4 regions of the Streptomyces paludis genome follow, and region 2 is predicted to be linked to each of the others. Evidence: riboswitches for the same ligand, from Rfam matches in the RefSeq annotation. Region 2 holds a riboswitch; each other region holds the start of a gene.
What was found. Region 2 has a riboswitch for S-adenosylmethionine ahead of DVK44_RS38005 (putative leader peptide). Riboswitches for the same ligand answer to the same signal wherever they lie in the genome.
Positions count from the first base shown of each region.

Region 1 (2,194 bases), 3.2 Mb from region 2:
CCGGTCTCAATGAGCTTCTTCGTCACACCGACGGTCACCCCGCCCGCCGTCTCCGCGAAGATCCCCTCCGTACGGGCAAGCAGCTTGATCGCGTCAACGATCTGCTCGTCGTTGACGTCCTCGACGGCGCCGCCCGTGCGGCGCGTGATGTCCAGGACGTACGGGCCGTCCGCCGGGTTGCCGATCGCCAGCGACTTGGCGATCGTGTTGGGCTTCTGCGGCCGTACGACGTCATGACCCGCCTTGAAGGCGGTGGAGACCGGCGAGCAGCCCTCCGCCTGGGCGCCGAAGATCTTGTACGGCTTGTCCTCGACCAGGCCCAGCTTGATCAGCTCCTGAAGACCCTTGTCGATCTTCGTGAGCTGTGAGCCGGAGGCGATCGGGATGACGATCTGGTCGGGCAGCCGCCAGCCGAGCTGCTCGCAGATCTCGTACGCGAGCGTCTTGGAGCCCTCGCCGTAGTACGGGCGGAGGTTGACGTTGACGAAGCCCCAGCCCTCGCCGAGCGGGTCGCCGATCAGCTCGGAGCAGAAACGGTTCACGTCGTCGTAATTGCCCTCGATGCCGACCAGGTCACCCCCGTACACCGCGGCCATGACGACCTTGCCCTGCTCCAGGTCGTGCGGGATGAACACGCACGAGCGCAGCCCGGCGCGGGCGGCGGCGGCGCCGACGGCGCCCGCGAGGTTGCCCGTGGAGGAGCAGGAGAGCGTGGTGAAGCCGAAGGCGCGGGCGGCCTCGACGGCGATGGCGACGACACGGTCCTTGAAGGAGTGCGTCGGGTTGCCGGAGTCGTCCTTGATGTGGAGCGCGCCGGTGATGCCCAGTTCACGGGCGAGATTGTCGGCCTTGACGAGCTTGGTGAAACCGGGGTTGATATTCGGCTTCGTGGCCACATCGGCGGGGACCGGCAGCAGCGGCGCGTACCGCCAGATGTTGTCGGGGCCCTCGGCAATGCGCTTCTTCAGCTCTTCGGGGTTGCCGCTGGGCAGCTCGTACGCGACTTCGAGCGGCCCGAAACAGCTCGCGCAGGCGAAAATGGGGCCGAGGGCGAAACGTTCGCCGCATTCGCGGCAGGAGAGCGCGACGGCGGGACCGAAATCAACAGTCCCAGCGGACTCAGTGGTCTTGGTAGTCCCTGCGGTCTCAGCGGACTCGGTGGTCCCAGCGGACTCTGTGGTCGGAACGCTGTTCGGGACGGTCTGCACAGCCATGATGGCGAGGCCCTTTCTCCTCATCTTCCTCGCGACGTACTTCGCCGCAAGACGGAATTGGCACCTTCCCCACCGTGACCTCGCGGTCGGCGGGAGGGTTGCCGGGACTTCAACGGGCCGTTCCCTCAGTCCCTCTGGATGAGCGCTATGACGCCGGACCCGGGGTCCGGTGCGTTTGTTTCACCTGCTGGTGTTGTTCAAGACTGTAACCGAAGGAGTGGACGGCTGAGATAGTCGTCCGCACCGCGAGATGGATCACACACGGTCCCACTGGATCATCCTGATCAGTGGCTTACCCCCCGATTTTACGGATCAGCGCAGGGAGTACCGAACGTGCTGGAAGAGGTGGAGCGCTGGCTGGCCAGGCGCTCCTGGTCAGCCGCCGACCGTACGCTCGACCAGCTGCTGGCGGCGAAGGCCGCCCGGGGCAGCACGGTGAGCGTGGTGCTGCCGGCGCTGAACGAGGAGGGGACGGTCGGCGAGATCGTCTCCGAGATCCGGCGCGCGCTGATGACGCGGACGGCGCCGCTGGTCGATGAGCTGGTGGTGCTCGACTCCGGCTCCACGGACCGTACGGCCCAGGTGGCGGCGGCGGCCGGCGCGCGTGTCGTGCACCGGGACGCGATCCTGCCGCGGCTGCCGGCCGTACCGGGCAAGGGCGAGGTGCTGTGGCGGTCGCTGCTGGTGACGAGCGGCGATGTCGTGTGCTTCGTGGACGCCGACCTGAGGGAGTTCTCGGCGGACTTCGTGTCCGGGACGGTGGGCCCGCTGCTCACGGACCCGGAGGTGCACTTCGTGAAGGCGATGTACGACCGGCCGCTGCGGAACGTTACGGAAGGCAGCACGCCCGCTGCCGGTTCCTCCGCAGGCTCCTCCGCAGGTCAGGGCGGCCGGGTGACCGAGCTGGTGGCCCGCCCGCTGCTCAATCTGCACTGGCCCCGGCTGGCCGGTTTCGTCCAGCCGCTGGGCGGGGAGTACGC
Region 1 covers NZ_CP031194.1:4,326,245-4,328,438, reverse strand. Annotated here, with positions in the region: partial or broken gene thrC (threonine synthase) at 1-1,214, opposite strand, end outside; SAM riboswitch class I at 1,232-1,359, opposite strand; gene DVK44_RS19225 (glucosyl-3-phosphoglycerate synthase) at 1,548-2,194, shown strand, end outside.
Region 1: another riboswitch for S-adenosylmethionine. It lies ahead of thrC (threonine synthase); the one in region 2 lies ahead of DVK44_RS38005 (putative leader peptide).

Region 2 (2,194 bases):
GGTAACCCCCGGCGGTACGGGCGGGCACGTGCGGCGAAGGCGTTGTCTCACTCCATGAGAAGCCGTCCACCGATGTTGCTCAGCGCCCCGCCCGCGCGCGGTGTGCACAACACCGTGCGCGAACCGCGGGGCTCAGGCCGCGTCGGGCACCGCGCCGCTGCTGCCCCGGAAGGCGGGGTGGTCGCCGAGGCGGCGTACGTACTCCCGGAGCCGAGGGTACGCGCTGAGGGTGCCGGCCGGGACGAGGGGGACGAGCGCCACCCACAGGTCCACATCCGCGGCCGTCAGGTCATCGCCCAACGCGTGGCTCGTTCTGGTGAGTTGGTGCTCCAGCAGGCTCAGTGCCGACGATCGCGCGGCGGCCGGCGCGGCCGGGGTGACGTTCCGGTCCAGCAGATCGCGGAGTGTGTCGATCTCCGGGGCGAGGGCCGGCGGGTGCAGGACGGGGCGGGAGCCGTCCGAGCAGGAGAGCGGGCCGGCCAGGTCGCCGAGGATGTCGGAGGTGCGGTTGCTGACGATGCGCCCGCTCCAGCGGTCGCGCAGCGCGGGCGCCGTCAGCGGGCCGTCGTAGTGGTGCACCGTGGCCTCGTACGCGCCACGCAGCGACGCGAAGGCGTCGGGCGTCTCGGCGGGGTGGGTCAGGAGTGTGGTGGCGACCGAACCGTCGAGGCCGAGCAGGCCGAGAGTGATCGAGATACGCAGCGAGCGGGGACAGCTCGCCCGCAGAAAGAGGTCGTAGCGGTGCGGCACCGGGTAGAAGCCGCCGGCGAGGCCGACGCCGATCCGGCTGCGGAAGCGGTACGGACGGGTGCGGGTCGCGGCCGTCCCGGGCCGGGGCCCCGAGGCGGACTGACTCTGCCGGCAGCCACGGGTAGTGGCGGCGCCGGCGCTGCGCGAAGCTGTCTCGGGCATGACTCTCCCTTGGGGGAACGAGGAGGCCACCGCGGCCTTGTGGGCGTCAGGGGCCTGATGCGGGGGTGACGTGCGAGGGCGACTGCGGGCGACCGCGCTGCCGCGCACCGGTCCGGATCGGACGGACCGGTCACGGATCAGTAGGCGCTGGAGACCCGCTGGAGATCGATGTGCAGGCGCCTCGTCAAGCCGTTCCGCGGCAGTGCCACCCGTGCCACCCGTCCTACCCTCGGGGCCCGCGAGACGCGAGACCGCGCTTGTCCCGCCGCGTCGGCGGAACCCGGTCGTCACCCGGAGCACCCCGTCGCGGTGGAAGGGTTGCCTGTCGGCGGGCCGGGGCCGAAGACCACGGGAGCGGGACGAACCCGCGCCGTGGCGCTGACAATCGTGACCGTCCACGCCAGTCTGGGCGCGCTCCGTGACGCCGTCAAGAAGGCCGCGCGTACGGTCTCACGTGGTGGTCACTCGCGTTGACATCCTTTTCGGGGCATGCATACCGTGCGGCGACCATGAGATCCCCTCGGGGGCGGAAGAGTGAGGGCGACAGCCATGCGCGCAGCTGACGGTACGGCCGCACAGCCGCGCCCCGGCCGCGGCCCGCTGCGCACGGACCGCACCGTCGCCCCGCCGTGTCTCAACAGCGCGCCGTGTGCCGCCGGTTGTTGTGCCGCCGTATGCCGCGGCCTCTGTCGACGCTGACCGTTTCCCGGGCGTCCGACAGCCACTGACACCGTGGTTGCGGTGTGCCCCCCGCTCCCGCGCTCCGGAGGATTCCGCACGCGCGTCAGCGTCCGGGTCCGTTTCCGCCGGACCCCTCCGCCGCCGAAGCACGGCGCACCCCGACCGCGCCCCGCCGCGTTCCAGACAGGGAGACCCCGCACCGTCATGTCCACCAGCATCCACCGCGCCCCGTACCCCACTTCGGGCCCGCTCCCCGGCCCGGCGGCGGCACCGCACCTCCTGGACAACGCCGCCTGGGCCGCGCTGACCGGCCCGCACGCCCATCTCGCCGAGCGCGTCGGCCGGGCCGCCCGCTACCCCGTGGACGTCTCCCCGTTCACCGCCCTGGCGGACCCCGACGACCCCCGCGCCTGGGACGACCTGGCCGCGCTCGTCGGCCCCGGCACCGTCACCCCGGTCACCGGGATCCGGACCGTGCCGGCCGGCTGGGAGACCGTACAGAACGGCGAGGGCGTGCAGCTGGTCGACACCGCGCTGTACGCCGAACCCGCGCCCGAGGCGGTACGGCTCGGGCCCGCCGACGTACCCGAGATCCTCGCCC
Region 2 covers NZ_CP031194.1:7,543,509-7,545,702, forward strand. Annotated here, with positions in the region: gene DVK44_RS33075 (glutathione S-transferase C-terminal domain-containing protein) at 133-912, opposite strand; gene DVK44_RS38005 (putative leader peptide) at 1,050-1,130, opposite strand; SAM riboswitch class IV at 1,161-1,305, opposite strand; gene DVK44_RS33080 (GNAT family N-acetyltransferase) at 1,798-2,194, shown strand, end outside.

Region 3 (2,194 bases), 6.3 Mb from region 2:
ACCCGTACACCCTGCCGAACACCCGGACCGTGCTGGAGAACGAGAGCGCCTCGGCGCCGTGCGAGAACGCCACGATCCGCACCGCCCTGCGGTACTCCTGCAACACCGTCTTCGCGAGGATGGCGGTGGAGCTGGGACAGACGAAGCTCCGGGCCATGGCGGAGAAGTTCGGCTTCGACAACACCACCCAGGACGTGCCCGTACGCGCCGCCGCGAGCGTCTACCCCACCGGGATGGACGAGGCGCAGACAGCGCTGTCGGGAATCGGCCAGTTCGATGTGACGGCCACCCCGCTCCAGATGGCGATGGTCTCGGCGGCGCTCGCCAACGACGGACTGATGGCGGCGCCGCACATGGTGTCCAAGGTGGTCGACAGCAGCGGCGGTACGGTGCGGTCGTACGAGGACAGCGACACCACCCGCGTCGTCTCCTCGTCCACGGCCGAGCAGCTGCGCAGCGCGATGGTGACGGTCGTGGAGGAGGGGACGGGGACGAACGCCAAGGTCAGCGGCGCCGAGGTGGGCGGCAAGACCGGCACCGCCCAGCACGGCGTGGACAACGACGGGACGCCGTACGCCTGGTTCACCTCGTACGCGAAGGACGCGTCGAGCGGCAAGGAGGTGGCGGTCGCGGTCGTCGTCGAGGACTCGGGCGCGGCGCGCTCGGAGGTCAGCGGCAACGGTCTGGCGGCGCCGGTCGCGCAGAAGATGATGGCGGCGGCCCTGGGATAGCGATCCGAAGAGATCCGTAGCGCCGAGCCGCGTCGCGCGGTGACCTGGACCACTCCCGTTGTGATCCAGGTCATCTTTGGTTTGGCTTAAATGAATGTTACTTTTTCGACGTCACGAGTCTCAGCGACAAGCCCCGGCTTGCTGAGCGGCAACCCTCCTTCTGCGGTGGGGTGCCCCGGGTGATGACACGGCTCCACGCGCACACCGATGTGCCGGGAGCAAGCGCGGACCTGTCGGTCAGGTCCTGGACCTGACGGGAGTACGGAATGACCTCGCGATTCGCCGCGCGCCACCTGCCTCGTGTCTCCCGGTCCGGCCCCCGGCACCGGCACCATGCCCGGCGCCGGCCACACGCGCGCCACTCGCCGTATTCACTCACCGCACTGAGGAGTTCTCTCTCATGAGATCTTTCCTGCCCCGCCCCGCCCGCGCCCGCCGGCGCGGCTATCTGCTGGCGCTCGCCTCGGCCGGCACCGTCACCGCGCTCACCCTGACCGGCTGTGGCGGCGTCGACACGGGTGGCGGCTCGGGCTCCTCCGGCAGCGGCTCGGGCGACGGCAAGGGCGAGTCGATCACCGTCACCGCCTTCGCCGGCGCGTGGGGCGAGCTGTTCAAGTCGTCCTTCGTGGAGCCGTTCGAGAAGGACACCGGCATCAAGGTGAACCTGGTGTACGGCGCCGACTCGGACTGGGTCACCAAGCTGCGCGCGGCCGGCGGCAAGAACGCGCCGTTCGACGTGCTCGCCCTCACCCCCGGCTCGCTGCACCAGGCCGTCGGCGGCGATCTCCTGGAGCCGCTGAAGACCGCCGACCTCAGCCACTGGAAGCAGCTCGACCCGGTGCTGACCGAGCGGTCCACGATCGACGGCGCGTCGTACGGCGTGCCGCTGACGACCGGTTCCAACGGGCTGCTCTACCGCACGGACAAGATCAAGCAGGCGCCCAAGGACTGGACCGACATCTTCGACAAGAAGTACTGCGGTCATGTCGCGCTGCCCCCGCTGACCTACAACGCCGGGCTGGAGTTCTTCTCCGCCCTGGTGTCCCAGGGCGGCGGCAAGCTCTCCAACCCCGCCGACGTCGACAAGGGCTTCAAGAAGCTCGCCGAGCTGAAGGGCTGCGTCTCGGCGTACCCGGCGGACGCCGGCAGCGTCGCCACCGTCCTCCAGAACGGCGACGCCTGGATCGTCCCGTTCTGGGACGGCCGCGCCTTCGCCATGGAGAAGGAGGGCCAGCCGATCGGCTTCACGTACCCCTCCTCGGGCGCGGTCGGCGCGCTGACCTCGTACTACGTCCCCAAGGGCTCGAAGCACACGGCCGCCGCGTACAAGTTCCTGAACTACCTGAGCGCGGCGGAGTACCAGAAGCCGTTCGCCCAGGGCACGTTCTACGGCGCGGGCAACGACAGCATCGACTACGACGCCGACTTCAAGGCCAAGGTGAAGTACGGCGAGGACGTCTACA
Region 3 covers NZ_CP031194.1:1,240,842-1,243,035, forward strand. Annotated here, with positions in the region: gene DVK44_RS05395 (penicillin-binding transpeptidase domain-containing protein) at 1-731, shown strand, start outside; SAM riboswitch class IV at 841-962, shown strand; gene DVK44_RS05400 (ABC transporter substrate-binding protein) at 1,132-2,194, shown strand, end outside.
Region 3: another riboswitch for S-adenosylmethionine. It lies ahead of DVK44_RS05400 (ABC transporter substrate-binding protein); the one in region 2 lies ahead of DVK44_RS38005 (putative leader peptide).

Region 4 (2,194 bases), 6.0 Mb from region 2:
GCCGTCCTCCGTGCGGTAGTTCCACCGGGCACCGTCGCTGACCAGCTCGCGCACGGCCCGGACGAACCGCTCCACGTGCTCGTCCGGTGTCCCGGCGCCGAAGCTCACCCGGATCGCGTTGAGCGAGCGCTCGCCCGGCTCCGCCTCCGGGGCGCCGCACTCCCCCGGGTCCTGCGGGTCGCTGCCCAGCAGGGTCCGCACCAGCGGGTGCGCGCAGAACAGCCCGTCGCGTACCCCGATGCCGTACTCCGCCGAGAGCGCGGCGGCGAAGTGCGAGCTGTTCCACCCCTCGACGACGAACGACAGCACCCCCACGCGCGGCGCGTCGTCCCCGAAGAGCGAGAGCACCTTCACCTCGGGCACCTCCGCGAGCCCCGCCCGCACCCGCGCCACCAGCGCCTGCTCGCGCGCCGACAGCGCGTCGAAGCCGGCCTCCGTCAGCGCCTTGCAGGCCGAGGCGATCGCGTACACCCCGATGACGTTCGGCGAACCGGCCTCGTGGCGGGCGGCCGTGGTGTGCCAGTCGACCTCGACACCGCCGTCGGCCCGGCGCGCCACCTTGCGGCTGGCGCCGCCGCCCGCGAGATACGGCTCGGCGTCCCGCAGCCAGTCGGCGCGGCCCGCGAGGACCCCGGAGCCGAACGGCGCGTACAGCTTGTGCCCGGAGAAGGCGATCCAGTCGACGTCCAGCTCCGCGATGTCCACCACGTGGTGCGGTACCAGCTGCGCGGCGTCCAGCACGATCCGGGCGCCGTGCGTGTGCGCGGCGGCGGCTAGCTCCCGGACGGGCCACAGCTCGCCCGTCACATTGGACGCGCCCGTCACACAGACCAGCGCCGGCCCCTTCGGGTCGCGCGAGGCGAGCGCGCGCTCCAGGGTGGCGACGGCCTCGGCCGGGGTGCGGGGGGCGTTGAGATACGTGACCGCCGCGTCGCGCCACGGCAGCAGCGAGGCGTGGTGCTCCGTCTCGAAGACGAACACCTGGCAGCCGTCGGGAATCACGGCCGCCAGCAGGTTCAGTGAGTCGGTGGTCGAGCGGGTGAAGACGACCTGGTCGTCCGGGCGGCAGCCGAGAAACTCCGCGACCGTGCGGCGGCTGTTCTCGAAGAGGTCCGTGGAGAGCTGCGAGAGATAGCCGGCGCCCCGGTGGACGCTGCCGTAGTAGGGGGCGTACGCGGCGACGTCGTCCCACACACGCTGGAGGGCCGGGGCGCTGGCCGCGTAGTCCAGGGCCGCGTAGCCGACCTCGCCGCCGGTGACGAGCGGCACGGTCACATCCCGCCCCAGCACCGGGAGCGGCGCGCCACAGGCGGGGTCGTCGGAGGACGGGGCGGTGGCGGCGGAAGCGGTGGCGGTGGCGGTGGCGTTCGGGTATGCGGACATGGCGGTATCTCCCGGCAGGACGGAACGGCGGAATGGCTTCAGAGACCCGCGGCAGGGCATGGCGGAGCCACGACAATCGCGCGGGGAATGCCTCGACACACGGAGATCACCGTGCGGAGGTGTGATGAAGAGGGGGCTCGGGAGCCGGTGTCCGGCTCCCCAGGGCCCTAACGCATTCGCTTGCTCACGAGACTGCTCCCTTGAGGACCAGGACCCCAAAGGCACAAGGGGTCCGCGCTTGCCGTAGACCTCGCTGCCTACGGCCTGGTCTTCACCCGGGGCACCCCGCCACGGACGGAGGGTTGCCGGACAGCGAGCCGGGGCCTAAATCGCTGTCACTCATGACCTTGGGCGAAAGTATGGCACAGCGTGCCGGACCGCCCAACAGCTGTCCGCGATACGGGACGGAGGCGCGGCCCCCGTCCCGTATCGTCTTCGCTTCGCCCCGCCGTCAGGCGTTGCTCGCGCTCACCCAGCGGGCCAGCGACCGCGCCGCCGCGCCCGAGTCGATGGACTCGGCCGCCCGCGCGATGCCCGCCGCCAGCTGGAGTTCCAGCGCGTCGTCGGTCGGGTCGAGGGCCACCAGCGCCGCCGCCGCGTTGAGCAGGACCGCGTCCCGTACGGGCCCGGTCTCGCCGGCCAGCAGCCGGCGGGCGACATCCGCGTTGTACGACGCGTCCGCGCCGCGCAGCGCCTCCACCGGTACGAGGGACAGCCCGACGTCGCGCGGGTCGAAGGGGCGCTCGGTGACCTTGCCGTCCCGGACGACCCAGACCCGGGAGGTGGCCGTGGTGGTCAGCTCGTCGAGCCC
Region 4 covers NZ_CP031194.1:1,523,227-1,525,420, forward strand. Annotated here, with positions in the region: gene DVK44_RS06640 (aminotransferase class V-fold PLP-dependent enzyme) at 1-1,383, opposite strand, end outside; SAM riboswitch class IV at 1,613-1,730, opposite strand; gene trpD (anthranilate phosphoribosyltransferase) at 1,835-2,194, opposite strand, start outside.
Region 4: another riboswitch for S-adenosylmethionine. It lies ahead of DVK44_RS06640 (aminotransferase class V-fold PLP-dependent enzyme); the one in region 2 lies ahead of DVK44_RS38005 (putative leader peptide).